DNA from 2 places in the Trinickia sp. Z7 genome. Region 1 is predicted to be linked to the other one. Evidence: riboswitches for the same ligand, from Rfam matches in the RefSeq annotation. Region 1 holds a riboswitch; the other holds the start of a gene.
The links. Region 1 has a riboswitch for thiamine pyrophosphate ahead of thiC (phosphomethylpyrimidine synthase ThiC). Riboswitches for the same ligand answer to the same signal wherever they lie in the genome.
Positions count from the first base shown of each region.

Region 2: linked by a shared signal. The riboswitch ahead of QQS38_RS17045 (FAD-dependent oxidoreductase) and the one ahead of thiC (phosphomethylpyrimidine synthase ThiC) in region 1 are both predicted to bind thiamine pyrophosphate.

Region 1 covers NZ_JAUEQW010000001.1:670,360-685,847, forward strand. Annotated here, with positions in the region: gene QQS38_RS03010 (ABC transporter permease) at 1-244, shown strand, start outside; gene QQS38_RS03015 (ABC transporter ATP-binding protein) at 266-1,309, shown strand; gene QQS38_RS03020 (phosphodiesterase) at 1,353-2,180, shown strand; gene QQS38_RS03025 (DUF4397 domain-containing protein) at 2,195-3,019, opposite strand; gene QQS38_RS03030 (2,4-dienoyl-CoA reductase FMN-binding domain-containing protein) at 3,238-5,262, shown strand; gene QQS38_RS03035 (EamA family transporter) at 5,345-6,259, opposite strand; TPP riboswitch at 6,590-6,703, shown strand; gene thiC (phosphomethylpyrimidine synthase ThiC) at 6,769-8,700, shown strand; gene QQS38_RS03045 (DMT family transporter) at 9,054-9,977, shown strand; gene QQS38_RS03050 (EAL domain-containing protein) at 10,412-11,722, shown strand; gene arfB (alternative ribosome rescue aminoacyl-tRNA hydrolase ArfB) at 11,774-12,178, opposite strand; gene QQS38_RS03060 (AAA family ATPase) at 12,175-14,469, opposite strand; gene recB (exodeoxyribonuclease V subunit beta) at 14,495-15,488, opposite strand, start outside.
Region 2 covers NZ_JAUEQW010000009.1:147,391-162,878, reverse strand. Annotated here, with positions in the region: gene ugpQ (glycerophosphodiester phosphodiesterase) at 1-6, shown strand, start outside; gene QQS38_RS17080 (ElaB/YgaM/YqjD family protein) at 64-441, opposite strand; gene QQS38_RS17075 (OmpW/AlkL family protein) at 781-1,503, opposite strand; gene QQS38_RS17070 (transposase) at 1,691-2,425, shown strand; gene QQS38_RS17065 (glutamate synthase-related protein) at 2,811-7,511, shown strand; gene QQS38_RS17060 (glutamate synthase subunit beta) at 7,678-9,144, shown strand; gene thpR (RNA 2',3'-cyclic phosphodiesterase) at 9,149-9,787, shown strand; gene QQS38_RS17050 (ABC transporter ATP-binding protein/permease) at 9,791-11,554, opposite strand; TPP riboswitch at 11,879-12,010, shown strand; gene QQS38_RS17045 (FAD-dependent oxidoreductase) at 12,160-13,341, shown strand; gene thiS (sulfur carrier protein ThiS) at 13,368-13,565, shown strand; gene QQS38_RS17035 (thiazole synthase) at 13,715-14,539, shown strand; gene thiE (thiamine phosphate synthase) at 14,628-15,488, shown strand, end outside.

The sequences.
Region 1 (15,488 bases):
CGTCACCTTGTCGATCGGCGAATTCAACTTGACCTGGATGCTGCACACACCCGAAACGAAAACGCTGCCCGTAGGGCTCGCCGATACCTACGCCTCGTTGCGAATCGAAGTGGGCAGCGCCTACACGATTCTATTCTTCGCGATGACGATGCCCTTGCTCGTGGCGATGCAGCGCCTCGGCGGACAAGGCGAGATCATGCGTGCGGCGGACGCCGCGCGCCGCGGCAAGAACCACACGGAATAATTTCTCGATCCACTCGCTCCAATGAAATTCACTCCGGTTCCCATCGCCCTCGCCCAGTGCTCCAAGACGTTCCACGGCACGCGGGTGCTCGAGCCCGTCGATCTGACGATCGGCGCCGGCGAAACGCTCGTTTTGCTCGGACCCTCGGGGTGCGGCAAAACGACGACGCTGCGCATCGTCGCAGGCCTCGAAACACCCGATGCAGGAGGCGCCGTGTTCTTCGGCGGCGACGACGTCACGCGCTTGCCGATCGAGCAGCGGCAAGTGGGCATGGTGTTTCAAAGCTATGCGCTGTTCCCGAATTTGAGCGTGCGCGGCAACGTCGGCTACGGGTTGAAGATCGCCAAGGCCGACCCTGCGCTCGTGCGCAAGCGGGTGGACGAGCTACTCGCGATGATGCGGCTCGAAGCGCACGCGGATAAAGCGATCCACCAGCTTTCCGGCGGCCAGCGGCAGCGCGTGGCGCTTGCCCGCGCGCTCGCGCGCGAGCCGCGCGTGCTGCTGCTCGACGAGCCGCTGACCGCACTCGACGCGCGGCTGCGCGACACGCTGCGACGCGACATGAACGCGCTGCTACGCGGGCTCGGCATCACGACGGTCTACGTGACGCACGACCAAGCCGAAGCGATGGAGCTGGGCGATCGCATCGTCGTGATGAGTGCGGGCCGTATCGAGCAAATCGGCACGCCACGCGAGATCTACTATCGGCCGGCCAATCGTGCCGTCGCGCACTTCGTCGGCACCATCAACCGGCTCGCGGGACAATGGCGAGAGAACGGGCTCGCCACGGCCGGAGGATGCATCGACACGCCCGGGGGATTCCCGCACGACGGGCCGCCCGAATTGTTCTTCCGCCCCGAGGACGCACGGCTCGTCGCGCCGGAGCACGCCTCGCTGCGCGGGGTCGTCGAGACGGTGTCGTTTTTGGGCGAACGCACGCGCGTGACGGTGACGGGCGCCGCCCCCGAGGCGCTCGTCATCGACGTGGCGGGACGCAGTCAATGGGTGAGCGGCTCGCCGGTCGGCATCGAGATTGCGGCGGAGGGGTTGATCGCACTGCCGTAAAGAAACGCCGCGCCGCCGCGCACAAAAAAAGGAGGAACCCCACATGCTGCTCGCCCAAATCAGCGATTTGCACATCAAACGCCCCGGCGCGCTGGCTTATCGCCGCGTCGATACGTCGGCTTATCTGCAACGCTGTGTCGCACGCTTGAACGCGATGGAGCCGCAACCGGACGCCGTCGTCGTGACGGGCGATCTCGTCGATTTGGGCAGCCTCGTCGAGTACGAGGCGCTCAAAAGGCTACTGGCTCCGCTGACCATGCCGGTCTATTTGCTCGTCGGCAATCACGACGATCGCGCTGCGCTGCGAGAAGTGTTCGACGGGCACGCATACCTGCGCGGCGAGGGAGAATTCGTCCAATACGCGGTGGACGTCGGCGCACTGCGCCTCATTGCGCTCGATTCGCAAACGCCGCGGCAAAGCGGCGGCCAGTTGTGCGATGCGCGCCTCGCATGGCTAGCCGAGCAACTGACGGCTTGCGCGGGCAAACCGGTCGTCGTCGCGCTGCATCATCCGCCATTTGTGTCAGGCATCGATCACATGGATCGTCAGCGGCTCGAGCCCGATTCCGCGCGGCGTCTAGCCGAGCTCGTGAGCCGTTTCCCGAATGTCGAGCGCGTGATCTGCGGTCACGTGCACCGGCCGATTTTCACGCGATTCGCGGGCACCATCGCGTCGGCCGTGCCCGCCCCCGCGCATCAGGTCGCGCTCGATCTGCGGCCCAATGCGCCCTCGGCCTTCCGGCTCGAGCCCCCCGCCTTCGCCGTGCACCGGTACACGCCCGATACGGGCGTCGTCACGCACCATGCTTACGTCGACGAAGGCGAAGGGCCCTATCCCTTCTACGAAACCGACGGCACGCTGATCGATTGAGGCCCTCGAGCGAGTCAGTGCCCAGTCAGCGCGTTGGACAATTCGAGCGCCGGTTGTGTCGTGTTGCCGCCTTGCGCGACCAGCAAGTGAATCTGGCCAGGTTGCAAGGTGCTAGCGACGCCACCTGCGGGAACGACCGATATCAGCCAGTCGGCGTTGTTGTCGAGGTTGAATTGAGACGATTCGTAGATAGGCGTCGCGGTGCCCGCCACTGTCACGATCGCCATATAACTGCCGCCCGAAAGATAGAGCGAATCCTGCCCGGAGGCCGGGACCGCGTTGCCGTACGAGATGCCGGCCATCGTCGGGCTTCTGCCGGACACGCTCGTCGTGCCCGGGGGCACGATGTAGAGGTCGACGTCGCTCGCATTCGGCGCCGCGTTGAACGCGCGCACACGCGCATCGTTCGACAGCAGGCCCTTGGAGAAGGGATCGTCGATCAAACCGATGCCGTAGCCGTCGCTGGCCGTGATGCTCGGCAGCGCGATGACGGTGTACTCATGTCCGCTCGCGACATTCGGAAACGTACCGCTCGCTAGCGCCGAGCTTGCGCTCGTGCCGGTGAGGCCATAACCGACCAACGTGCTGCCCATGTTGATGTTGGCGAAATTAGTCACGCCTTTGTACGGCACGTTCGTTTGCCCCGACAAGGTCGAGCCGTTGACGAACAGATCGAGGTTCGGCGCCGCGGACCCATTCGGTGCGATCGGCACCGCGTTGACGAAATGAATCTCAGGGTTCTGCAGACCGACTTCCTTGCCCACGTCGCCCGAGCCGCCGCACGCGGCCAATACCAACGCGGCGCTCGCGCACGCGGCGAAATGACGAACTGTTTTCATCACGACCTCCCATCCTAACCTCTGACGAATACGAGCTGAGAAACGCGCGCTCGCGCCTTTCGGGGAGCAAAGGGTATGCCGTTCGTCGTCGCCGCGATGCACTGCGCTGCGCATGGCCGTGGCCACTGAGTCCATCTCGGTTAGAGCCAAACCTCCAGCGCATGAGGGGCGACGCGCGCTATCGTTCGCTCGCACTGACTTTTACAAAACACGTCCTCATGCCCTACCCACATTTGCTCTCCGAACTAGACATCGGCTTCACGAAGCTTAGGAATCGCGTCGTCATGGGTTCGATGCATACGGGCCTCGAGGACCGCTTTTGGCACTATCCCGCGCTCGCCGAGTACTACCGCGAGCGCGCAAAAGGCGGCGTGGGCCTGATCATCACAGGCGGCATTTCTCCGAACCGCGAAGGTTGGCTGCTGCCATTCGGCGGTACGCTCAATAGCGTCTTCGATCTGCACAATCATCGTCGTCTGACAAAAGCCGTGCACGACGAAGGCGGCAAGATCGCCTTGCAGATCCTGCATGCGGGCCGCTACGGCTATCACCCATTCGTGGTTTCGGCATCGGCCATTCGCTCGCCGATCTCGAAGTTCACGCCCAAAGCGCTGACCGAAGCGGGCATCGAGCGCACCGTGCGCGCCTATGCGAATACCGCGCGACTCGCTCGGCGCGCCGGCTACGACGGCATCGAGATCATGGGCAGCGAAGGCTATTTGCTCAACCAGTTCCTCTGCCCGCGCACGAACCGCCGCACCGATCGCTACGGCGGCAGCATCGGCAACCGGATGCGCTTGGCGCTCGACGTGGTGCGCCGCGTGCGTGAAGCCTGCAGCGAACGGTTCATCGTCATCTATCGTCTTTCGCTGATCGATCTCGTCGATGGCGGCAACACTTGGGACGAAACCATCGAAGTCGCCCGCGCGCTCGAGGCCGCGGGCGTCACGCTGATCAACACCGGCATAGGCTGGCACGAGGCACGCGTGCCGACGATCGTAACTAGCGTGCCGCGCGCCGCCTTCGCACCGCTTACGGCCCGTTTGCGCGCGGCCGTGACGATTCCCGTGATCGCATCGAACCGGATCAACACACCCGAGTTGGCCGAGGCGCTAATTGCGCAAGGCAGCGCCGATCTCGTGTCGATGGCGCGGCCCCTGCTGGCCGATCCGCAGTTCGTCGTCAAAGCCAGCGAAGGGCGCGCCGACGAAATCAACACGTGCATCGCCTGCAACCAGGCCTGTCTCGATCACACCTTTCGCAACGAACGCGCGAGCTGCCTCGTCAATCCGCGCGCCGCGCGCGAAACGGAACTCGTCTATCGACCCACGCGGCGCCCGCTCGCGCTCGCCGTCGTCGGCGCAGGACCGGCCGGACTCTCGGCCGCGTGCGTGGCGGCGGCACGCGGGCACCGCGTCACGCTGTTCGATGCGAATGCGACGATCGGCGGCCAATTCAATCTGGCCAAGCGCATCCCGGGCAAAGAGGAATTCGCCGAAACGCTGCGCTATTTCGGCGCGCAATTGCGCAAATATCAGGTCGACGTTCGCCTTTGCACGCGTGTCGACGCCGAGCAGCTCGGCCAGGAACGCTACGACGAAATCATCGTTGCGACGGGCATCGTGCCGCGGCGGCCGTCGATCCCCGGCATCGACGGCGCCAACGTCCTCTCTTACATCGATGTATTGCACGGGGCGCCGGTGGGCCGCACCGTCGCAGTCATCGGCGCAGGCGGCATCGGCTTCGACATCTGCGAATTCTTGCTGCATCGCGCAGGCGATCAGTTGCCGCAGCCGCGCGACGCGTGGCTCGACGCCTGGCGCGTCGACTTGAACGTGGCCTCACCGGGCGGCCTTGCCCCGGCGGCTTGCGCGCCGCAGCCGGAACGCGAGATTTGGCTGTTGCAACGCAAGAAGGGCAAGCTTGGGGCTGGGCTGGGCAAGACCTCGGGCTGGGTCCACCGCGCGACGCTCGTGCGTCACGGCGTGAAGATGCTCGACGGCGTCATCTACCTCGAGATTGGACCAGCCGGGCTGAAGATCGAACGCGACGGGCGGCCGCAATGGCTCGAAGTCGATACGATCGTCGTGTGCGCGGGGCAGGAATCGCTGCGCGATCTCGTGCCCGCAGCGCCCCGTTCAGGCGGGCCGCGGTTTCATGTGATCGGCGGCGCGGCCCTCGCGCGCGAGCTCGACGCGGAACGCGCCATTCGCGAAGGCGCCGAACTGGCCGCCAAGCTCTAGCGCTTCGCGATCCGGCGCGAGTCGATCGGGCCACTCTTGCGCTCGCGGCGGGTTGCAGCCGGCTTCGCCGGCGCTCCCGCGATCAAGCGACGCGCCGCCGGTCGAACCAGAACGATAGCGCCACGCTGGCAAGGATCACGCCGGTCGCGACCAATGTCGAGCCCGTTACCGGTTCGCCCAGCATCATCGCGCCGAGCGCCACGGCGACGATGGGGTTCACGTACATGCAACTGCTCGCCACGATCGGACTCGTGTGCCGAATCAGGAAACCGTAGGCGACGTACGCCGCCATCGTCGCGACCACCATCAGATACACGAACGCGAACAGCGAGCCGAGACTGAGCGCGGCGACGCGCTCGCCGCCCGCCACGGCGATCATCGTCGAAATCGCGCCACCGAGACCGATCTGCAGCGCAGTCGACAAGAATAGATCGGCAGGCAGCGTGAGACGGCTCGCGAGATGCGCGCCGCCAGCCCAAAACAGCGCGGCGCACAGGATCACGATGCTGCCGCTCGTCGACGAATTGGAGGCGTCGCCGTGGTTCAGGATGAAAATGCCGGCCAAACCCAGCGCAACGGCCGCCCATTCGCCCTTCGCGATCGGCCGCCCCGCCACGGCCGAGATGATCGTCGCGAACAGCGGCACGGTCGCCACCATGACCGCCGCGGTACCGGTGCCTACGCTGCGCATGCCGAACGCCAGCAAGCCACTCGAGAAGCCCACGAGCATCGTGCCGACGATGCCCGCGTTGCGCGTTTGGATCAGCGTCGGCCACGCGCTGGCGCGTCGCACGGCGAATAAGAAGAGGCCGATGCCCGCGATCAAATTGCGCAGGCCGGACAACAATAAGGGCGGAAACGCTTCCAGTGCGACGTGCACCGCCAGATAGGCCGAGCCCCAGGCGAGGTACACGACGGCCAGCGCAAGCGCGATGCGCCCCCCGTGCGTGCGCGGCGGTCTGATCCACTTCACGAAGGCAGGTAGCGCGAGCGGCATCAACGGATGCCTTGAGGCAAGTCCCGCCGGCGCACGGCGTCGCCGCACGGCGGGCACGGCGCGATGCGCAAGCGGCGCGGCGCTGCAAAGTCGATACGGGCAATGCAGGGCGGCATTCTTGTCGGCACGCTATGGGAGTGAACGGCGCGCCGTCGATGGACGCGCAAACCACGCCATTATGCAACGGCGCGGCGCCGAAGCGGCGTAGGCTCACGGTGCAAAGGGACTCCCGGACGGTGCGCCGCGGCCGCGACGGCGCGCGCAGCCTCGCCAGGAGCGAATTGCGGCGCGGCCGGTTGCCAAAGCCCGGCCGCCCGTGTATCTTCTGCGATGCTAACGCGGGGGTCCTGCGTCGTACCGTCGCACTCGGTACGCGCGGGTGAGAAATACCCTTTGAACCTGATCTGGATAATGCCAGCGCAGGGAAGCGTAGGAGTTTCTCGGCTCCGCGCATTTCTCTCATCCGCCCTCTCGTCTCCTGCATTAGCGCCCTAAGTCAGGAGAATCGCATGAGTGCCAATCCGAAATTCATTTCATCCGAAGCACGCGTGGACGCCGCGGCCGTCGCTGCGCTGCCCAACTCGAAAAAGTTCTACGTGACGGGCTCGCGGCCGGATATCCGCGTGCCGATGCGCGAAATCGCGCAAGCCGATACGCCTACGGCTTTTGGCGGCGAAAAGAACCCGCCGATCTACGTCTACGATACCTCGGGGCCTTATACCGACCCGCAAGCGGCGATCGACATCCGTTCGGGCCTGCCCGCGTTGCGCCAGCGCTGGATCGAAGAGCGCGGCGACACCGAGGCGCTGCCCGGCCTCACGAGCCAATACGGCCTCGAACGCGCAGCCGATCAGGCCACGGCCTCGCTGCGCTTCCCCGGCTTGCATCGCACGCCGCGCCGCGCCAAAGCTGGCGCGAACGTCACGCAAATGCACTACGCCCGGCGCGGCATCATCACGCCCGAGATGGAGTTCATCGCGATTCGCGAGAACCAGCGCCGCGCCGAATACCTCGAGAGCCTGCGCGCGAGCGGGCCGAACGGCGCGAAGCTGGCGGACATGATGGGCCGCCAGCACCCCGGTCAAGCCTTCGGCGCCGCCGCCTTCGGTGCGAACGCCCCACGCGAGATCACGCCGGAATTCGTGCGTGAAGAAGTGGCGCGCGGCCGCGCGATCATTCCCGCGAACATCAACCACCCGGAAAGCGAACCGATGATCATCGGTCGCAACTTCCTCGTGAAGATCAACGCGAACATCGGCAATTCGGCCGTGACATCGTCGATCGGCGAAGAAGTCGACAAAATGACGTGGGCCATCCGCTGGGGCGGCGACACGGTCATGGATCTGTCGACGGGCAAGCATATCCACGAGACGCGCGAGTGGATCATCCGCAACAGCCCGGTGCCGATCGGCACGGTGCCGATCTACCAAGCGCTCGAAAAGGTCAACGGCAAAGCCGAGGATCTGACCTGGGAGATTTTCCGCGACACGCTCATCGAGCAAGCCGAGCAAGGCGTCGATTACTTCACGATCCATGCGGGCGTGCTGCTGCGCTACGTGCCGCTCACGGCCAATCGCATGACGGGCATCGTCTCGCGCGGCGGCTCGATCATGGCCAAGTGGTGCCTCGCGCATCACAAGGAGAGTTTCCTCTACGAACACTTCGAGGACATCTGCGAAATCATGAAGGCCTACGACGTCAGCTTTTCGCTCGGCGATGGCCTGCGTCCCGGCTCGATCTACGACGCCAACGACGAAGCGCAGCTCGGCGAGCTCAAGACGCTCGGCGAACTGACGCAAACGGCGTGGAAGCACGATGTGCAGGTCATGATCGAAGGTCCCGGCCATGTGCCGATGCAGCTCATCAAAGAGAACATGGACCTGCAACTGCAATGGTGCGACGAAGCGCCGTTCTACACGCTCGGACCGCTCACGACCGACATCGCACCGGGCTACGACCATATCACCTCGGGCATCGGCGCGGCGATGATCGGCTGGTTCGGCACCGCGATGCTCTGCTATGTCACGCCGAAAGAGCACCTGGGCCTGCCGAACAAGGACGACGTCAAGGAAGGCATCATCACCTACAAGCTCGCGGCGCACGCGGCCGATCTGGCCAAGGGGCATCCGGGCGCGCAAGTGCGCGACAACGCCTTGTCGAAGGCGCGTTTCGAGTTCCGCTGGGAAGACCAGTTCAACCTCGGTCTCGATCCCGACAAGGCGCGCGAATTCCACGACGAAACGCTGCCGAAGGATTCGGCGAAAGTCGCCCACTTTTGCTCGATGTGCGGCCCCCACTTCTGTTCGATGAAGATCACGCAGGATGTGCGCGACTTCGCCGCCGCCCAAGGCATGTCGGACGAAACGGCGCTCAAGAAGGGGATGGAGGAAAAAGCCGTCGAATTCGTCAAGAGCGGCGCGCAACTCTATCAGCGGCAGTAACGCCGCGAAGCGGCGTCCTCGCCGTTCGCCGGGGGGCCGCGAGGCCCGGCTCGTAGTCGCTCGCGACGAACCTCGCGGTGGATCGAGCCCGTCCCGAACGAGCCGGCCGGAGCGCTTCGATGGCGCGTTCAAAGCGGCGCCGAAAAGGGGCGCAGTCTCTCGACTGCGCCCCTTTTTTCGCGCGCCGTGCGTTGCATGCGCTCGGTCCGCCACACCTTCTTTTTCTGCCGTTCGGCGGCCAGTTCTGTCGATTTTTGCTGTTTCATCTCGCGCTGAAATATCGAACGGCGAGCCGGTGATACCATGCCTTTCGTTCAGCAGAGACAAGACGAAAACAAGCCTCGAGACCCTTCATGAAACCCAGCCATCTGCTTCAACTGCTCGTGCTCGCCGCCCTGTGGGGCGCATCGTTCCTATTCATTCGCGTAGGGGTCGTAGAGTTCGGCGTCGCGCCGCTCATGGCGCTGCGTGTGTCGATCGGCGCCGCTGTGCTCATCCTCATGCTCGCGCTGCGCGGCACGCCGCGCGCTTCGTTCGCGACGCTGCGCTCGCGAGCACTGCCCCTGTTCGTCGTCGGCGTGCTCAACTCGGCCGCGCCGTTCTGCTTGTTCGCATTTGCCGAGCTCACGCTATCGGCGGGCCTGACTTCGGTCATCAATGCCACCACGCCGCTGTGGGGCGCGCTCATCGCCTTCGTATGGCTCAAGGACCGGCTCACCCCCTTGCGCACGGTCGGCATGCTGATCGGGTTCGGCGGTGTGGTATCGCTCGTCTGGGGCCAGATTGCGGCGCCGCATGGCACGCTCGCGCCGTCTGCGTTCGCGACGGCCCTCGCCGCGCTCGCGGCGACAGGCGCCGCGCTGCTCTACGGCATCGCCGCCAATTACACCAAACGCCATTTGACCGGCGTCGATTCGCTGACGATCGCCACCGGCAGCATGATCGGCGGCAGCGTCGCGCTCATCCCGTTCGCGATCGCCACTTGGCCCGCCGGTCCGGTCTCGCTGCACGCCTGGGGCGCGGTGCTCAGCCTCGGCGTGGCGTGCACGGGCGTGGCCTACCTGATCTTCTTCCATCTCATCAACGTCGCGGGACCGGCGCGCGCCATCACCGTCACCTTCGTGATTCCGGTGTTCGGCATTCTGTGGGGCACGCTGTTCCTCGACGAGGCCCTCACCGCGAACATGGTGCGAGGCTGCGCGATCGTGCTCGTGGGCACCGCGCTCGCCACCGGTGTGATCAAGCGCATCCCCGGCCTGCGGCAGCGGCCCGCATAGCCCTCGCTCGGCTCACACCCGCCACGGGCGCCACATCGGCGCCCGTCCTTTCGACCGTCCCCGCCCTTCCTCCGCTTCCTCCGCTTCCTCCGCTTCCTCCGCTTCCTCCCTTTTCCGCCTGTCTTCGCCCGCTGCCTCTTCGTCTCTCCCGCGTTCGGCGCCGCACGCGCGACGCCCACGGCACCGTCCTTTCCATGTCAACCGTCTGCGACCGCACGCTCGAAGGCGCCCGCTCAGCCTTAGGCTGGGGGCGTTGCTTGGGTTCGCACTTTGCTACACTGCCCGTTGGTTACATGGATACCGTTCGACATGCCAAGTCCTTTCGTCCGCTTCCGCTCGGACGGCTCACTGCGCGCACGCGGCACGACCTCTTCCCGCATCTCGCGCGGCGGCCGCCGCGCGCAGCCACGGCGCGCGGGCGCGCTTCGCTCGGCATGTCGTCGCGACGTGACCTGACGCTTGCGGGCATCCTGCCGCATCTCGCCCGCGATGAAGCCGGCTGGCACATCGCGTTCCAAGGCGTGACGCTGCGTAGCGCCTTCCAAGCGGTCGTGTCGATTACGCACAAGCGCATCGTGGGCTACGAGGCGCTCTTGCGCGCAACCGATGCCAAAGGCCGCGCGATCTCCCCAGAGCAGTTGTTCGCGCGCGCCAAAGCCACGGGGCCTGCACTCGCGCTCGAACGGCTGACCCGCTGCGTCCATTTCGCCAACTTCGCGGAGCAGAACGTGCAGTCGGGCTGGCTGTTCGTCAACGCACTGCCGCAGTTGCTGCGCATCGGGCCGAACCATCAGGTCTTCATCGACGAACTGTGCGCTCACTTCGGCATCGCGCCGCATCGCGTGGTGTTCGAGATGATCGAGCAACCGAGCACGGACGAGCCGCAATTCGAGCGCATCGTCGATGCGTTGCGCGAACGCGATCTGCTGATCGCCATCGACGATTTCGGCACGGGGTTTTCGAACTTCGACCGCATCTGGCGCATGCGCCCAGACATCGTCAAGCTCGATCGTTCACTCGTCGCCCGCATCGCCGCCCCCGGCGCCGATCATCAATTCGCAACCCAACTCGTGACGATGCTGCACCGCGCCGGCACCATGGTGCTCGGCGAGGGGATCGAATCCGAGGATGAACTGATGACGCTGATGGAGGCCGATGTGGATTTCGTCCAGGGCTTTTGGCTAGGCAAGCCCCAACCGTCGGTCCCCGGTGCGAGCGAGGACGCCCCGAGCCGCATCGAATCGATGTGGCAACGCTTTCACGCGCGCGCCTGGGCCGCCCCCGGCATGCCCGTCGAGTTTGCGAGCATCGAAGAAGTCGTGCTCGCCGGCGCACGCGCGTACGACGCGACCGGCGATCTCGCGTTCGCCGCGCAGCAGGCGTTCCGCGCACCGTGGGCGCGGCGCGTGTTCGTCGTCGATCGGCATGGCGATCAGCACCGGCCGTCGATCGCTTCCCAGCCGCAACCCCACTCCCCTCGTCTTGCGCCGCTGTTTCCCGATACCGCCAGCAATTGGTCGCGGCGCGCTTACTTCAAACGCGCACTGGGTTCGCCCGGACGCGTCGCCGTCATGGGGCCGCACTATTCGCTCACCGAAGGCAAGGACTGCTACACGGCCGCGGTCACGGTCCAGACGCACGGGCACATCGAAGTGTTTTGCGTCGACTTCGTCGCAAGCTTGGAAGCGACGGCGATCGACCGCGATCGAGAATGCGGCTCGCGGGAAAATGACGAGCGGCCGTAAGCGAGCGGCTCGGGCGCGCCGCGCCACCCGATGAACCGACGGACGCAGACGTCAGTCTTGAACGCGCCCACGCCCCGCCTTCACACTCGAGCGGCGCGTCTTGCTTTCGAGTCGACGTACGGTGGACGCTCGCGTCGGCCGCGTCGGAATTCGCGGGCGGCGTGTGACGCTGACGCTCGTGATCAGCTCTTCCAGCCGCGCCAGCGCAGCAGCGCGATTCATCTCCTGCGTCCGGTATTCCTGCGCTTTGATGACGATCACCCCGTCGCGGGTGATGCGCCGATCTTCCAAAGCGAGCAACCTCATCTTCAGGACATCGGGCAGCGACGACGCGCGAATATCGAAGCGCAAGTGGATCGCGCTCGAGACTTTATTGACGTTCTGGCCACCGGCGCCTTGCGCGCGCACGGCCGTCAATTCGACTTCTTCCGGTACGACGTGAAAACGCAGCGTCATCTTTGCATCTCCTGCATTCGAGCGAGCAACCCCGAATCGCGGCGCGTCGGCGCAGCGATCGCCTCGGCCAGCACCTCGCGTGCGCCGACGATGCGAACGGTCTTGCGCGCGCGCGTCACCGCGGTATAGACGAGCTCGCGCGTGAGGACACGGCTCGTCGATGCCGGCAACACCAGCGCCGCATGGTCGAACTCCGAGCCCTGCGCCTTGTGGACCGTCAGCGCAAAGGCCGTATCGTGCGGCGGCAGTGCGGCTGGCGCAATGCCGCGCACGCCGCCGTCGGCCGTGCGGAAGAACACGCGCAGCGGGCCATCCGCCGTAGGAAGCGCGATGCCGATGTCGCCGTTGAAGAGCCCCAGGGCATAATCGTTGCGCGCCACCATGACCGCGCGGCCCGCGAACCAGTTCGAGCCGAGCGCGAGCGGTACGCGCGCGGCGCGTCGCACGTGCTCGGCCATCTGCGCGTTCAAGGCCTGCACCCCGCGTGCGCCGAGCCGCGTCGCGCACAGAATACGAAATGCGTTGAGTGCATCGAACAACGATGCGCAATCGGGCTGCGGCGCGGCGAGCGCCGCAGCCAGCGCATCGATGTACGGCACGAAGCCCTGCGCCAAGCGCTGCAAGGTGCTCGCACGCAGCACCGGGCCGTTGTCTTCGTCGAGTTGAGCCGGGGCGGCGGCGGGCTCGGCAAGCACGTCCGGTGCTGCGAACAAGTCGCTCTGAGCCGAAGCGTTCCGCGTCACGCCAAGGGCGTCGAACGCGGCCCGGACGTCGCCGCGGCGAATGGCCACCGACAAACGGCCGATGGCCGAGTCCAGCCCGAAACGGTAGTTGCGCTCGAGCCAAACGACACAGTCGACGAGCGGCACACGCTCGGGGAACGCGCAGATCGGCCCGGCGTGCGATTGTGGCTGGGCGGTGGCAACCGTCCGTTCGGGTCCGGCACCGGGCGCTTCGCCCCGGGGCGCGTGCGTGCTCGGGGCTGCGCCCGGGTTCGGGTTCGAGTACGGATTCAGGGCAGCGCCCCCCTCGACTCCATCGCCGCCAAGCGCGATGTCGGGCTCTGCGAGCCCCGTCCACCCCCAATCGTCTTCGAGCGAACCGAGCGGTTCCAGCAAATCCAAACCGTCGTCGCTCGAGAGCGCGGCGAATGCGGATCGATCCGCATCACACGCCGCTTCTTCGTCGGACTGCCACCGCGGTAGCGCCGCGCGCACGCGCGCTTCGTCCACGCCCGTCGCCTGCGCGATGCGCGCGATCCCAGCCGCGCTGAAGCTCGGGCAGGCGCTCAGTTCAGCGAAGACGGCTCCCGCTTCCACTGCCGCCAGTTGGTCCTTGTCGCCAAGCAGCACGAGGCGCGTGTGCGGCGCCAGCGCATCGAACAGTTGCGCCGCGAGCGTCAAGTCGATCATCGACGCTTCGTCGACCACGAGGACATCGTAGGGCAGCGGGTTGTCGCGGCCGTAGCGCGCGCGCATCCCTTGGCCCAAGCCCAACAGCCGGTGCAGCGTCTGCGAGACGCGCGGCAGCCGCTCGGCGATCGGAGCCGGTAGGCTAGCGGCGCGCGCCAGCAAGGCCTCTTGCATGCGTTGCGCCGCCTTGCCGGTCGGTGCGGCCAGCGCGATCGTCGAAGACGGATCGGCATCGATCAGACACGCAAGCATGCCGACGACCGTCGTCGTCTTGCCGGTGCCGGGCCCGCCGCTCACGACCGTCAAGCGGCTCGACAAGGACAACGCGGCGCACGCTCGCTGCCAATCGACTTCGCTCGGATCCGGCGGCCCGAAAAAGCGCGTGAGCCGCGCCGCAAGCCCCGTCTCATCGGTCGCGAGCGCGCTCGCCCCTGTCATGCCCGCGTCGCCCCCCCCAGCGTCACGGCCGCCGAGCGGGGGCGCATGCTCGATCACAGTCTGAGCCAGCCGGCGTTCATCTTCGTAGTAGCGCGCCAAATAAAGGCGGCCCGCCGCATCGAGCACCAGTGGCCGCAGCGCCGCGGCGTCTTCGGTCCCATCCGATACGATCCCGCTTTCGAGCAATGCCGCGGCGGCTCGATCCGGCGTTTCGCCGTAGCGTCGCGCAAGGCGTTCGAGCGAGAGGCAAACGTGACCCGCGCTCGTCGCGCGGCTGACGGCGAATGCCGCGCGACGCGCCCAACGCGCGGCGGCGGGATTCGCCCCCACTCGCCCCGCCAAAGCGCCCATACGATAGGCGAACCCCGCCGCGAGCGCGGCGCCGAACTCGCCGCCCTCGCGCTGCGGCGCCGGCCGCAATGATTGCGCCGTCGAACTCATCCTGCCCCCCGGTCGTGCATTACGCTCATGACGCAAGCTCCCCGTTCATCGATGCATCGAGCGCCTCGATCAACTCGCGCGCCGGCAAGCGCGCGCATACGCCCGCCTGCGCCGCCCCGTCGCGCCATGCTGGACGCATGCCCCGCACGAACAGATAGGCGTAGCCGCCCATGTGCAAGTCGTAGTCGTAGCGTGGCAGGCGCATCTTCAGGTAACGATGCAGCGCGACCGTGTAAAGGAGCGCCTGCAAATGGTAGGCATGGTGCGCCATCGCCGCTTCGAGCGCGTCGGCCCCGTAATCGGCCGGCGTCGTGCCAAGGTGATTCGACTTCCAATCGATGATCCAAAAACGACCTTCACATTCGACCACCAGATCGATGAACCCTTTGACGTAGCCCGCCAGCGTGGACGGATCGAGCAGCACGTCCGGGTAGCCATGCCGGGCGAGCAACGCCCGCAGCTCGCGCGGCTCGAGCGCCGGCGCGGCGAACACGAACGGCCACTCGGTCAATCGGCGGGCCGGATTCAGCGCCGCGAGCGTCAGCCCGGGCGCCCATGGCGTGGCCGTGACGTCTTCGATCAACCGCGCCATCATGGCCGGCAGACGAGCCGCCGTCTCCGCCTCGGCAGAGACCGGCCGCTCGATCAGCGCACGGTCGATCGCCGCGGGCCACGTCGCAGGCGCCGAAAAGTCGGCCAGCTCGAACATCCGGTGCAGGCATTCGCCGGCCGCCGCGCCGCGCGGAAACGCCAGGATGTCGTTCTCGACCAGCAGTTCGGCGTGCGTGCGCGCAGGCAGCGCGAGCAAGGGCGGCCACGCCGACTCCACCGCCTGCGCGTCCTGCGGGGCGGGAACGAGCGCGTCGTGATCGGGCCTCGGCTCGTCGTCGACGGTTACGCTCGTCTGGCGCGCGGCCGCCGCGAGGGAGCTGAAACTCGCCATGCGCCAAGTCTCTTTCAACGCACGGTGCAACACCCGCGCAACGAAATGCCGGCTCGGCCCTGCCTCGCGAGCAAGC
Region 2 (15,488 bases), on a different contig from region 1:
GGTTAGCTGCGCGCCGCGAGCCGTCGCCTGTGCGTTGCACGCGAACGCGAGCCCGACGCGACATCAGCGATTGCGAGCGAGCAGCCATCCTGTCAGCAGGGCAAGCCCGCCGACGACGGCCATCGTCTCCCAAGGGTTTTCGCGAATATAGCCCTGCGCATCGCTGAGGGTAGCCGCGGCGCGGTCGCGAATCGATTCGCGCGCCCCGTCCAAGCGGGCTCGCGCGACATCCAAGCGCTTTCTCATCTGGTCGCGCAAGACGGCGGCGTCGGCTTGCGTGCCGTCGGCGAGGGTCTGTTCGAGCTCCGAGAGCAGTTCGCGCATTTCGCTGCCGATGTCCTCGGCGGCGTGGCGGCTGTGGCGAGCAATGCGGCGCGCGTGGCGGCCGGCGGTGCTCCACGAGGTTTCGAGCGCGTCTCGCGTGTTCGGTAGTGCGGTCATGGTCGCTCCGTCAACGATGTATAACGGGAAGAACGAACCCGCGGATCCGATGCGGGGAGGAACCCTACCGTCGCAACTTCGATGCCAGTCGGCGCGGGCGCGCTGGCGGGCGCCGTTAAAGAGGTCTCGCAGAACGCGCGTTGACAACGGATGGCGTCTCGCCACGGCGGGCGAGCCGAGCCGCGATGAAGCAGGCGGGCTGCAACTCGGGCCGCGCGCTCGGCTCGGGGGCAGACCTGCGTATAAACGTTATTGGCGTGACTTCTCGATGGTCGAAATTACAACGCCGCCCCATGAGGGCGGCGACGTATAGGCACGCGTCGAATTTCGACCTAGGCTTTAGAAGGCGTAGCCGACCTTGGCGTAGGTGACGATCGGGTTGAGCCTGATCTTTGCTTGGGATTGAGCTGTCAAGCCGAACGGACCGACGTTCGTCGAGGTCAAATTGGCGGTCACGCTCACCGGGATGTACGAAATCGACAGGCCGGCAAACCAATGCTTATTGAACGAATAGTTGAAACCCGCATTGAAGACAGGGGCCCAGGAACGATCCGTCGAAACGGAGGTCGGACCGTGCAAGACATTTTGCTCGAAGGCGCCGTTCGTGATTTGCGCGTTGGTGAACCAGACGCGGGTGACACCGAGACCGACGTACGGGCGGAACTTGTCCGTCGGGCTCATGAAGTTCCACTTGAACAGCAGCGCCGGCGACCAGAGCTTGGCGCTGCCGATTTTGCCGAACTGAGCAAGCTGGCCGCTACCGTTGATGTCGAACTTCGGCGGAATTCCGAGTTCCAACTCCGTGGAGATGTGATCGGTGACGAAGTAACCGACGCTGAAGCCGAGCGTGTCGGAACTGTCGATGCGAGCGCCCGTGTTGGGCTGGTATGCGTTCAGGGTCGTGCCGCCGATGCTAAGCACTTCGAGCGGATCGCTGCCGCTCTGAGGTGCGAAGTGGAACCACCCCGACGCCACGTAAAAGGTCCCGGCCGTTTGGGCATGCGCCGCTTGTGCGCAAGCAAGCGCCGCCACGGCCGCTGTAATGGCCTGTTTTAATTTCATCTATGTGCTCCTCCATGAAAGGCCCGACTATTATGAGTAGAAGGTTTGAAACAAACCAAGCGCGCACGCTAGAGCATTCTCCCTAAGCGTGGCGTGTTTTCACGAAAAGCCACGTGTGTCTTCGTCAACGCTCGAAGCGACGCATCGTCCCTTGGGGTAATCACCAACGTACTATACGGAATCCAGCATGGCACGGCTCGCACGTCTTTACGTCCCAAAACAGCCGCAGCACGTCATCCTGCGCGGACTCGATCAGCAGCCCGCCTTTGTCGATGAGCAGGATTACGAGTTGTTCGTCGATTGCTTGAAGGCCGCCTCGCGCGACCATCACCTCGACATCCACGCCTATGTCCTCATGCCCGGCGCGGTGCAACTGCTCGTCACGCCTAGCGACGAGACCAGTCTGCCCAAGGCGATGCAGGCCGTGGGCCGGCGCTACGTCGCGCACTTCAATCGCCGCTATGCCCGGCGCGGCACCCTCTGGGAGGGGCGCTACCGGGCAACGGTGATCGAGGGCGAGCGCTACTTTCTGCTCGCGAGCCGCGTGATCGAGCTATGCCCCCTGCGGGCGCAGCTCGTGAGTGCGGCCGAAGACTATCGATGGTCGAGCTATCGGCACCACATCGGCCTCACCGTGGATAGCCTCGTGACCGATCACCCGCTTTACTGGTCGCTCGGCAACACGCCGTTCGAGCGCCAACGGGCCTACAAGGAGTTGTGCGAGCAACCCCTCGACGAGCGCGAGGCCAACGAGCTTCAGCAGGCGACGCTCAAAGGCTGGGTGCTCGGCGGCGACTCGTATCGCGAGTGGGCGGCGCGCGAGGCCAACCGCCGCGTCTCGCCGTTGCCGCGTGGGCGGCCCCGGAAGGTGCGGGAAACGTCGCAGACGCCTCAGCCCCCGCAAACGCCGCATCAGCAATAGCGGGCCACGGCTCGCTGCCGGGCAGGCACGGAGCCGTTTTGCGTCCGTGCCGCGTTGCGTCGTGGCCGACGGTTTGGGCGAGCGATTTTTTATTTGCCCCATTTAGATGCGACCCCAATAAATAGGCACTGATTCGATGCATGCGGTTTATTGGGGTCGTATCATCACGTTTTGTTTGCTATTCCATTGATTCGTCGCGTATATTCCGATTTCCGGCGAGCACCGCGGCCATAAGCCCAGCTCGCCCCCGCGGCGCCTCACACCCCCGGTCCCCGCGACAAGTGCCGTGTTCCCCGCCAAGCGCCGCCCCGGCTGGCGCTTGGCGACGATCACGGCATTAACTCCCATGCGAACGGCCGCAAAGGCCTCTAAAGACGGTGTCCCCATGAACGACCACCAACCGAGCCGCTCGGTACCCCACGCGCAAGGTCTGTACGACCCGAGCAACGAGCACGACGCCTGCGGCGTCGGCTTCGTCGCGCACATCAAGGGCCGGAAGAGCCATGAGATCATTCAGCAAGGGCTGAAAATTCTGGAGAACCTGGATCACCGGGGCGCGGTCGGCGCCGATCCGCTCATGGGCGACGGTGCGGGGATCCTGATCCAAATTCCCGATGCGTTCTATCGCGAAGAGATGGCGCGCCAAGGCGTAACGCTGCCGCCGGCCGGCGAGTACGGCGTCGGCATGATCTTTTTGCCGAAGGAGCACGCGTCGCGTCTGGCCTGCGAGCAGGAGCTCGAGCGTACGGTGAAAGCGGAGGGGCAGGTCGTGCTGGGATGGCGCGACGTGCCCGTCGATCACGCGATGCCGATCTCGCCGGCCGTGAAGGCCAGCGAACCCGTCATCCGCCAGATCTTCATCGGTCGCGGGCGGGACATCATGGTGACCGACGCGCTCGAGCGCAAGCTCTACGTGATCCGCAAGACCGCGAGCCACCGCATTCAAGCGCTCAAGCTCAAGCACGGCAAGGAGTACTTCGTGCCGTCGATGTCGGCGCGCACGGTCGTCTACAAGGGGCTGCTGCTGGCGGGGCAGGTGGGGGTCTATTACCGCGACTTGCAAGACGAACGTGTCGTATCCGCGCTCGCCCTCGTGCACCAACGTTTTTCCACGAACACGTTCCCGGCGTGGGAGTTGGCTCACCCGTACCGCATGATCGCGCACAACGGCGAGATCAACACGGTCAAGGGCAACGTCAACTGGCTCAACGCGCGCACGGGCGCGATCGCCAGCGCCGTGCTGGGCGACGATCTGCCCAAGCTGTGGCCGCTCATCTACCCGGGCCAGTCGGACACCGCCTCGTTCGACAACTGTCTCGAGTTGCTGGTGATGGCGGGCTACCCGCTCGTCCACGCCATGATGATGATGATTCCCGAAGCGTGGGAGCAACACACGCTGATGGATGAAAACCGGCGCGCCTTCTACGAATACCATGCCGCGATGATGGAGCCGTGGGACGGCCCCGCCGCGATCGCCTTCACCGACGGGCGTCAGATCGGCGCGACGCTCGACCGTAACGGTCTGCGTCCGGCGCGCTACATCATCACCGAGGACGACCTCGTCATCATGGCGTCCGAATCGGGCGTGCTGCCTATCCCCGAATCGAAGATCGTCAAGAAGTGGCGTTTGCAGCCGGGCAAGATGTTCCTCATCGACATGGAACATGGCCGCATCATCGGCGACAAGGAACTCAAGGACAATTTGTCCAATGCCAAGCCCTACAAGAGCTGGATCGATGCGGTGCGCATCAAGCTCGACGAGATCGAGCCCAACGCCGAGGACGTCGCGACCGAACGCCGTGAAGCGGCCGCGCTGCTCGACCGCCAGCAGGCCTTCGGCTACACGCAGGAAGACCTGAAGTTCCTGATGGCGCCGATGGCGCAGCAGGGCGAGGAAGCGATCGGCTCGATGGGCAACGACTCGCCGCTCGCGGTGATGTCCAACAAGAACAAGACCCTCTATCACTATTTCAAGCAGTTGTTCGCGCAGGTCACGAACCCGCCGATCGACCCGATCCGCGAAAACATGGTGATGTCGCTCGTCTCGTTCGTCGGGCCGAAGCCGAACCTGCTGGATACGAACAACATCAACCCGCCGATGCGGCTCGAAGTGTCGCAGCCGGTGCTCGATTTCAAGGACATCGCCAAGATCCGCGCGATCGATCAATACTCGGGCGGCAAGTTCAGCTCCTACGAGCTGAACATCTGCTATCCGGTCGCCTGGGGCAAGGAAGGCATCGAGGCGCGGCTCGCTTCGCTGTGCGCCGAAGCCGTCGATGCGGTGAAGTCCGGCTACAACATGCTGATCGTGTCCGATCGGCGCACCGATCGCGACAACGTGGCGATCCCCGCGCTGCTCGCCACCGCCGCCATCCATACGCACTTGGTGTCGCAAGGGTTGCGCACGAGCACGGGTCTCGTCGTCGAGACGGGTTCGGCGCGCGAGGTGCATCACTTCGCGCTGCTGGCCGGCTACGGCGCGGAAGCCGTCCATCCGTACCTCGCGATGGAGACGCTCGCGCAGTTGGCGCAAGGCATGAAGGGCGATCTCTCGCCGGAAAAAGCCGTCTACAACTTTACGAAGGCGGTGGGCAAGGGCCTGCAAAAGGTCATGTCGAAAATGGGCATTTCGACCTACATGTCGTACACGGGCGCGCAGATCTTCGAAGCGGTCGGCCTCGCGAGCGATCTGGTCGAGAAGTACTTCAAGGGCACGGCGTCCAAGGTCGGGGGCATCGGCTTGTTCGAGGTGGCCGAGGAAGCGATTCGCCTGCATCGCGAAGCGTTCGGCGAAAACCCCGTGCTCGCCAACATGCTCGAGGCGGGCGGCGAGTACGCCTACCGCGTGCGTGGCGAGGACCACATGTGGACGCCCGACGCGATCGCCAAGCTGCAGCATTCCACGCGCAGCAATTCGTACCAGACGTACAAGGAATATGCGCATCTGATCAACGATCAGACCCGCCGCCACATGACGTTCCGCGGCTTGTTCGAGTTCAAGGTCGAACCGACGAAGGCGATCCCGCTCGACGAAGTGGAACCGGCCAAGGAGATCGTCAAGCGTTTCGCGACGGGCGCCATGTCGCTCGGCTCGATCAGCACGGAAGCGCACGCCACCCTCGCGGTCGCGATGAACCGTATTGGCGGCAAGTCGAACACGGGCGAAGGGGGCGAGGACGAAAACCGCTACCGCAACGAATTGCGCGGCATTCCGGTCAAGAACGGCGATACGCTCGCGTCGGTCATCGGCCCTGAGGTCGTGCGCGACATCGCCTTGAAGGACGGCGATTCGCTGCGCTCGAAGATCAAGCAAGTCGCCTCGGGCCGTTTCGGCGTGACCGCCGAATACCTGGCGTCGGCCGACCAGATCCAGATCAAGATGGCGCAGGGCGCGAAGCCGGGCGAAGGCGGTCAGTTGCCGGGCCACAAGGTGTCCGAGTACATCGGCAAGCTGCGTTACTCGGTGCCGGGCGTCGGCCTCATCTCGCCGCCGCCGCACCACGACATCTATTCGATCGAGGACTTGGCGCAGCTCATCCACGACTTGAAGAACGTCAATCCCGCAGCGAGCATTTCGGTCAAGCTCGTCTCGGAAGTGGGCGTCGGCACGGTGGCTGCAGGTGTCGCCAAGGCCAAGGCCGATCACGTCGTGATCGCCGGCCACGACGGCGGCACGGGCGCCTCGCCCCTTTCGTCGATCAAGCATGCCGGCACCCCGTGGGAGCTCGGCCTGGCCGAAACGCAGCAAACGCTCGTGCTCAACCGCCTGCGCGGGCGCATTCGCGTGCAGGCCGACGGCCAGATGAAGACGGGCCGCGACGTCGTGATCGGCGCGCTGCTCGGCGCCGACGAATTCGGCTTCGCGACGGCTCCGCTCGTCGTCGAAGGCTGCATCATGATGCGCAAGTGCCATCTGAACACGTGCCCGGTCGGCGTGGCGACGCAAGATCCGGTGCTGCGCGCGAGGTTCCAGGGACAGCCCGAGTACGTCGTCAACTACTTCTTCTTCGTCGCCGAGGAAGTGCGCGAGATCATGGCGCAGCTCGGCATCCGCAAGTTCGAGGACTTGATCGGCCGCGCCGATCTGCTCGACATGAAGAAGGGTATCGAGCATTGGAAGGCCAAGGGGCTCGACTTTGCGAACATCTTCTATCTGCCGAAGGTGGCGAGCGACGTCGCTCGCAAGCACGTCGAAGAGCAGGATCATGGCTTGTCCCGCGCACTCGATCACACGCTGATCGAGAAGGCGCGCGCCGCGATCGAGAGCGGCGAGCACGTGTCCTTCATTCAGCCGGTGCGCAACGTCAATCGCAGCGTCGGTGCCATGCTTTCGGGTGTGATCGCGAAGAAGCACGGCCACGACGGCTTGGCCGACGACGCGATCCACATCCAGCTCAAGGGCACGGCGGGTCAGAGCTTCGGTGCGTTCCTCGCGCGCGGCGTCACGCTCGATCTCGTCGGCGACGGCAACGACTATGTCGGCAAGGGACTCTCGGGCGGGCGCATCATCATTCGCCCGACGAACGACTTCCGCGGCAAGTCCGAAGAGAACATCATTTGCGGCAACACGGTGATGTACGGCGCGCTCGAAGGGGAAGCCTACCTGCGCGGCGTCGCGGGCGAGCGCTTCTGCGTGCGCAACTCGGGGGCGAGCGCGGTCGTGGAGGGCACGGGCGATCACGGCTGCGAGTACATGACGGGCGGCACGGTCGTCGTGCTCGGCGAGACCGGGCGCAATTTCGCGGCGGGCATGTCGGGCGGCATCGCGTTCGTCTATGACGCGGACGGCACCTTCGCGAGCAAGTGCAACAAGGCGATGGTCGCACTCGAGCCGGTGCTGCAGCAGGCCGAGCAGGAGCGCACGATCGACCGCGGCCTCTGGCATATGGGCGAGACCGACGAAGCCCTGCTCAAGGGCCTCGTCGAGCGGCACTTCCAGTTCACCGGGTCGCCCCGCGCGAAGGCGCTGCTCGAGAACTGGGACGCGTCGCGCCGCCAGTTCGTCAAGGTCTTCCCGACCGAGTACAAGCGAGCGCTCGGCGAGCTGGCCGCCAAGAAGGCGGCCAAGGAGGCGATGGCTGCGTAAGCGGCCAACGCACGCGCGGCGCGGTGCTCGCCATGAGCCCGCGCCCCGACCTGACCTGAGCGGCCGGCGAAGAGGGCTGCGCCCCGATCGGACTTGACGTCGATCGGCGCGCGCGGATCGCGCCGGCCCACCCCGATACCGACGATTTAGGAAAGAAGAGCACCCCATGGGCAAGGCAACCGGTTTTCTCGAGTTTGAGCGCCGCCACGAGTCGTATGAAGCCCCGCTCGCGCGCGTGAAGCACTACAAGGAATTCGTTCTCGCGCTCAGCGACGAGGACGCGAAGATTCAAGGCGCCCGATGCATGGACTGCGGCATCCCGTTCTGCAACAACGGCTGCCCGGTCAACAACATCATTCCCGACTTCAACGACCTCGTTTATCACCAGGACTGGCGGCGCGCGATCGACGTGCTCCATTCGACGAACAACTTCCCGGAGTTCACGGGACGTATTTGTCCCGCGCCCTGCGAGGCGGCCTGCACGCTCAGCATCAACGCCGAGCCGGTCGGCATCAAGTCGATCGAGCACGCCATCATCGACAAGGCTTGGAGCGAAGGCTGGGTTGCGCCGTTGCCACCCAAGAAGAAGACCGGCAAGAAGGTGGCCGTCGTCGGCTCCGGGCCGGCGGGGCTCGCGAGCGCGCAGCAACTCGCGCGCGCCGGGCATGAAGTGACGGTGTTCGAAAAGAACGATCGGATCGGTGGGCTCCTGCGCTATGGGATCCCCGACTTCAAGCTCGAGAAGTGGCTGATCGATCGGCGCATGCGCCAAATGGAGGCCGAAGGCGTCACGTTCCGCACCAACGTGTTCGTCGGCGAGGACGCGTTGCCCGCTTACATCGGCAACACGGCCAAGGAGACGATTTCGCCCGCGGCGCTCAAGGAACAGTTCGACGCTGTCGTGATCGCGGGCGGCTCCGAGACGCCGCGCGATCTACCCGTTCCCGGCCGGGAACTCGCGGGCGTCTACTACGCGATGGAGTTCTTGCCGCAGCAGAACAAGGTCAACGCGGGCGATAAGCTCGCCGACCAACTGCTCGCCAAGGGCAAGCACGTCGTCGTCATCGGCGGCGGGGACACGGGTTCGGACTGCGTCGGCACCTCGAACCGCCATGGCGCGAAGAGCGTGACGCAATTCGAGCTGCTGCCGCAGCCGCCGGAGGAAGAGAACAAGCCTCTCGTTTGGCCGTATTGGCCGATCAAACTGCGCACTTCGTCGTCGCACGAGGAAGGGTGCAGCCGCGATTGGTCGGTGGCGACCAAGCGCTTCGAAGGCAAGAACGGCAAGGTCGAGAAGCTCGTCGCCGCGCGCGTCGAATGGAAGGACGGCAAGATGCAGGAAGTGCCGGGCTCCGAGTTCGAGATGAAAGCCGATCTGGTATTGCTCGCAATGGGCTTTACACAGCCGGCGTCCCCCGTGCTCGACGCCTTCGGCGTCGACAAGGATGCGCGCGGCAACGTGCGTGCCTCGACCGAGGGCGAGCGGGCGTACTACACGTCGGTCGACAAGGTGTTTACCGCGGGCGACATGCGGCGCGGTCAATCGCTCGTCGTATGGGCGATTCGCGAAGGCCGCCAATGTGCGCGCGCCGTCGATGCGTTCTTGATGGGCAGTTCGGAGTTGCCGCGCTGAGCGTATGACCGCGCGCGAGATCGTCGACGACGATTGGCATCGCTGTTTCATCGCGCTCGCGCCCGACGAGGCCACGCGCGAGGCGCTGGCGGCGATGCCCGTCGGCGCGGCGGCTCGCCGCGTCGGCGCCGAGCAATTGCACATGACGTTGGCGTTTCTCGGCACCGTCCCGCCACGCCAGGGCACCCGGCTGGCAGCGCAACTGGCGCAGACCGTCGTGCCCTTGGCGGCGCAACGGGCCGAGCCGATTCAATACTGGCCGAGCGCCGTGCATCCTCGCCTCGTCGTCGTGCCGTTCGCCTTGGGCCCGGGGCTTGGCGAAATCGAAGCGCGCGTGCGCGAACTCGTCGCGAGCCTGGGCTTGCCGATCGACGAGCATCGCCCATTTCGCCCGCACATCACACTGGCGCGGTTCGCGCGTTCGACCAGGCCAGCGGCTTCGGCCGAACCGGTACCCAGTGCGCCAACCCTAGCCGCCGCGACGACAGCCGGGATCGGCCTTGCGCCGGTAGGCGTGTCGCAGGGCGCAGCGACGCTTTCCGTCATCCCTCGCTTCGATACGTTGACGCTCTATTCGAGCACGCTCGCGCGTCACGGCGCGCGCTACCGCGCGCTTGCATCGGTAGCCGTGCCGCCGGCGTGACGGTTACGCGACGACGCGCTCCTCCACCCGCGCGATGTCGAGCACGTGCTCGTGCAACTCGAGCAGCGACTCGCGATGCGCGACGCTGACGATCGCCGTGTTCGGGAGCCGCTCGAGCAGCAAGCGATAGACGTTGGCTTCGTTTTCGGTATCGAGCGCGCTCGTCGCTTCATCGAGGAATAGGAAATCGGGCTTGTGCAGCAGGACCCGCGCGCAGGCGAGACGCTGTTGCTCGCCGGGCGAGAGCACGCGCGTCCAATGCGCCGATTCGGCCAACCGCTGCGCGTAGCCTTCGAGGCGGCAGGCGCGTAGCACCTCGCGGCATGCCTCGTCGGTGAAGGTATCGGCAGTGGACGGATAGGCGAGGGCGCCTTTGAGCGTGCCGATGGGCAAATAACCCTGCTGCGGCACGAACATCGATCGCGCGCCGACGGGCGCGTCGATCGCACCGTCGCCGAACGGCCAGAGGCCCGCAAAGGCGCGCAGCAGCGTGCTCTTGCCGCATCCCGACGGCCCGCGCACGAGCCAGCGGGCGCCCGGCTTCACCTCGATGTCGGCGATGGCGGCGAGGGGCGTGCCGTTGGGAAGCGCCAGGCGCAGGTCGTGCGTGACGAGCGTATTCGTATCGACGTAGTGCAGATTGATGCCGCCATGCTCGGTGGCGGGCGACAGCGCTTCGCCCATATGCGTGCTTTCGATTACGCGGCTGAATTCGCGCAGACGATTCACGGTGGCGCGCCAATCGACGAGCGAAGAGTAGTTGTTGATGAACCAGGAGAACGATTCGCTGACCGTATTGAAGGCGTTTTGAATTTGCATCAGCACGCCGAACGCGAAGGCGCCGGCGAAATAGCGAGGCGCGGCCAACACGAGCGGAAAGATGAGCGACGCTTGGCCGTAAAAGTTCGATGCGAAGTTCAGCCGTCGCGTGTACTTCATGATGAGCCACCAGTTGTCGCGGATGCGCGCGAAGATGTTTCGCGCATTCGCGTTTTCGGTGTTCATCCCATCGTAGAAGGCGATTTGCTCGGCGTTCTCCCGCACGCGGATGAGCCCGAAGCGGAAATCGGCTTCCACGCGCTGTTGCTGGTAAGTGATCGACACGAGCGGATGGCCGACTCGATAGATCAAATACGAGCCGCAAATGGCGTAGATGCACGCGGCCCACACCATATAGCCGGGGATGGTCCAAGTCGAGCCCGAGAGCTTGACGGTCAGCGGCCCGGCGACGGCCCACAGAATCGTGACGAACGAGAACAGCGTCACGATGTTCGACAAGAATCCGAGCGATAGCGAGAGCGTGTTGGTGGCGAACGATTGAAGATCGTCCGTGATCCGCTGGTCCGGGTTGTCGGCGAGACGGTCGCGTTCGATGCGGTAGAACGCGCGTTCGCCGAGCCACGCGCGCAGAAAGCGGTGCGTCAGCCACTGCCGCCAGCGGAACTCGAGCATTTGCCGCAGGTAGACGCGATACACGGCGAGGGCGACGAAGATGAACGCGAGCAGCGTGAACTGCAGCAGCAGGTGCGAGAACTGCGACAAGTCCTTGGCCTGCAACGCGTTGTAAAACTTCGCGTACCACTGGTTGAACCAAACGCTGAAGCCGACGAGCGTGAGGTTCATCGCGACGATCGCGAGCAATAAGCTCCATGCGATTTTCCACTCCTCGGACACCCAGTAAGGCTTGATGAGACCCCAGGCCGTAATCGAGCGAATCTGAAGCGGCGCATCGTCGCGCGTTGGAACGGGATTGAGGGACGCAGTCATAGTGTGGTCGTAAGGAGAGCGGAAAGCGTGATACGTGAGCTGGCCGGTTGCACGAGCGCGGCGCCGTTGCGCGTCGCGCCGCAGGGTGCGCTCGATTGCCGCGCATTGTTGCCCGAGCCTCTTAAAACAGTCTTAACGATGGACGCAGGCAGAGCACGTGCCGCACCCGGCTCGCGCCCCGCCGAGCGGGCGATGGGACATTGTGCCAGAGCGCGGCGTCGAGGCGCTCGACCGGCATCGCGCCCCTGAATGGATGCGCTCGCACAACCGTGTCGCGGCCGCCGGGCGTTTGCGGCCGCTCGCGCTTTTATGGTCTAATGACCCACGACGAAACAGGGGTGCTTCGCACGTTGCAGGTGGGCAGTATGGCGCCAAGCCGTACCGCCGCGAGGCTGAGAGAGACCCTTCGCACCCGATCCGGGTAATACCGGCGCGGGAAGTTTCGGGAACGCTTTGCGTGGGACGCTCCGTGTCGGATCGTCCTTCCCCGCCGGGTCGCGTCCGCGTCTTTTCGATGCGCGCGCTCCGGCCGGCCTCACCGGCCGGTTTCGTCCTTGTGTACGAAAGTTTGCGGTTCGCACCGCCGTACGAAAAGGATCGATCCGATGTCCGCTCATTGTTCAGTCGTTTCAACCGTTGTACCGTCGACACCCGATTTCGCCGTTCTCGGCGGCGGGCTTTGCGGTCGGCTCATTGCTTGGCGCCTCGCCGGCGCCGGCCATAGCGTTTCCCTTTACGAGCGCGGCGATGCGGCCGGTTCCTCGTCGGCGGCGTGGGTCGCCGCCGCGATGCTGGCCCCGCTCGCCGAAGCGGCGGTGGCCGAACCGCTGATCGTAGGCCTGGGCGCAGCCTCGCTCGAAGATTGGCCGCGCATCCTCGCCTCCTTGCCCGAACCCGTGTTCTTCCAACGCAATGGCACGCTCGTGCTCTGGCATCACACCGATCGCGCGGAAGCTGCGCTGTTCGAGCGCCGCATGCGGGCGAATGCGCCGGCGGCGTTGCTGGCCGAGGGCGGTATCGCGGCCGTCGACGCGAACGGGCTCGCGCTTGCCGAGCCCGCGCTGGCGGGCCGATTCGCCAGCGGGTGGTTGCTGCCGCGCGAGGGCCAATTGGACAATCGCCAGGTGCTGAGCGCTTTGGCCGCAGGGCTCGCCGAGCGCGGCGTCGCGGCGCATTGGCACACGAGCATCGACGAATCGGCGCTGCCACCCGCGCGCGTGACGATCGACTGCCGGGGCCTGGGCGCCAAGCCCGCGCTGCCGGCGCTGCGTGGCATTCGCGGCGAAGTGGCGCGCATCAAAGCGCCCGGCATCGGCTTGACGCGGCCGGTGCGGCTGCTCCATCCGCGCTATCCGATCTACCTCGCCCCCAAAGAGAACGACGTGTACGTGATCGGCGCCACCGAGATCGAGGGCGAAGACATGTCGCCCGTGAGCGTGCGTTCGGCGCTGGAACTGCTCAGCGCGGCCTTCGCGGTTCATCCGGGCTTCGGCGAGGCGCGCATCCTCGAATTGAATACGCAGTGCCGCCCTACGCTGCCCGATCATCGTCCCGCCATCATGTGGGACGGCGCGCAAACGCTGCGAGTCAATGGGCTGTACCGTCACGGCTATATGATCGCCCCCGAAGTGTCGGCGACGGCCACCGAGCTGGCGCAGGCGCTGTTGGCGGGGCGGTGCAAAGATGCCGAAGCGTTCGCGGCGCTGCGCGAAACGTCGCCTTGGTCGTCGATGCTCCATTGCACTGCGTCGCGCGAGCGCGCGGCCGAAGCGACCCCGCAGCCCTAGTCAACTCGCCAAACGTCTCGCCGATCATGGATATCGAAGTCAATCAAACCCCGCTCTCGCTGCCCGAGCACGCCACGCTCGCCGATGCGCTATCCGCCTTCGGCGCGCGCCCGCCGTTCGCCGTCGCGGTAAATGGCGAATTCGTCGCGCGCGGACAGCACGCGGCGCGCACGTTGAGCGCGGGCGACCGGATCGACGTCGTTCATCCGGTGGCGGGCGGCTGAACGCCTCCTCGGCCCACGCGCCGCGCACCGCGCACCGCGCACCGCCGGCGGCCAGGCAGAGGCCTTGCTGGCCGATGGCGTGGGCGGCGCGATTCAACGCATCGAACTTGTTTTCGACTTACGAGCATTCGAGCCTTTCAGGACATCCGATGACCTCCGCTTACCCCGCAGTCCCCGCCGCAGCCGACGCACTGACGCTTTACGGCGAAACCTTCGCAAGCCGCGTCCTGCTCGGCACGTCGCGGTATCCGTCCTTGCAGTCGCTGGCCGATTCTATCGACGCCGCTGGCCCCGCAATGGTGACGGTCGCGTTGCGCCGCCAGATGAACGAGCAGACGGCGCAAGCCGGTTTCTTCGATTTGCTCAAGGCCCGCGGCGTGCCGCTCTTGCCCAATACGGCCGGCTGCCAGAGCGTGGCCGAAGCCGTGACGACGGCGCACATGGCGCGCGAAGTGTTCGACACCGATTGGATCAAGCTCGAGCTGATCGGCGACGATTACACGCTGCAGCCCGATCCGGTCGGCTTGATCGAAGCGGCGGCGCGGCTCGTCAAAGACGGATTCAAAGTGCTGCCCTATTGCACCGAGGATCTGGTGATCGGCCGCAGGCTGCTCGACGCCGGGTGCGAAGCCTTGATGCCGTGGGGCGCGCCCATCGGCACGGGCAAGGGCGTCGTCAATCCCTATGGGCTGCGGGTGCTGCGCGAGCGCCTGCCCGATGTGCCCTTGATCGTCGATGCCGGGTTGGGCGTGCCGTCGCACGCATGCCAAGTCATGGAGTGGGGTTTCGACGGCGTGCTGCTCAATACGGCGGTCTCCCAAGCGACGCTCCCGGCGGCGATGGCGCACGCATTCGCGCAAGCGGTGCAAGCGGGGCGTGGGGCGTACAGGGCCGGGCCGATGGCCGAGCGCGATAGCGCCCAGGCGAGCACGCCTGTCGTCGGCATGCCGTTCTGGCATCAGGATGCTCGATGAGCGCGGCGCACGCGCTTTTGCGCACGGGCCGCGCGGCTTCGCCGTGGCGGCGCGAAGCCTTTGGCGCGCGTAGCGCGGGGAGCGGCGCATGAGAACCCTCGCTTTTGCCGATCGCGATTTGTTTTGGCCCCCCGCCGACGAACTGGTCGAAGCGGCCGAACGCATACGCGTGAGGCTGGGCGATTGGCCGCGTGCGCGCGTCGATTGGCGCGTTTGCCTCGCGGCGCCCGATACGGCGCGTGCGGGCGATTTGATCGTGGTGATCGGCCAGGTGGCCGATGCAGGGCTGGCTCAGGCATGGCGCGCGGCCGGTGCAGGGCTGATCGAGGCTCACGGAGGTGGCGTTGCGTTGACGACGGCGACCGGGGTGCGCTATGCGTTCGAAGGGTCGCTTGCCGAGGATTGGCTCGCGGCGCTGGCTGCATTTCTCGACTGCGGCCTCGAGCCGCATGATGCGTTGGTGCTCGCGCTCGCCTGGCGCGACGGCGACGAGACGCGCGGCGAGGATGCATGGCCTGTCGATCTGATGCGTTTCCCGCGCGTCGCAGGATTGCCCCCGGCGCCGGCGCAGCCGTTTCCGGCGTGCGAGCGCCGGCTCGGGCTGTATCCCGTCTTGCCGAGCGCGCAGTGGGTCGAGCGAGTTCTGGCGCTAGGGGTGAGGACCGTGCAGTTGCGTCTGAAGGATGCACCGCCTGCACAGCTCGCCACCGAGATCGGTCAGGCCGTGGCGGCCGGCCGCCGCCACGGCGCCTGCGTTTTCATCAACGATCATTGGCGTGAGGCGGCGCAGGCCGGCGCATACGGGGTGCATTTGGGGCAGGAAGATCTCGAAGCGGCCGATATGCAGGCGATTTCGCAATCGGGGATGCGGCTAGGGTTATCGACGCACGGTTATTACGAAATGTTACGCGCGCTTCACTTTCGGCCTAGCTATCTGGCGTTCGGCGCC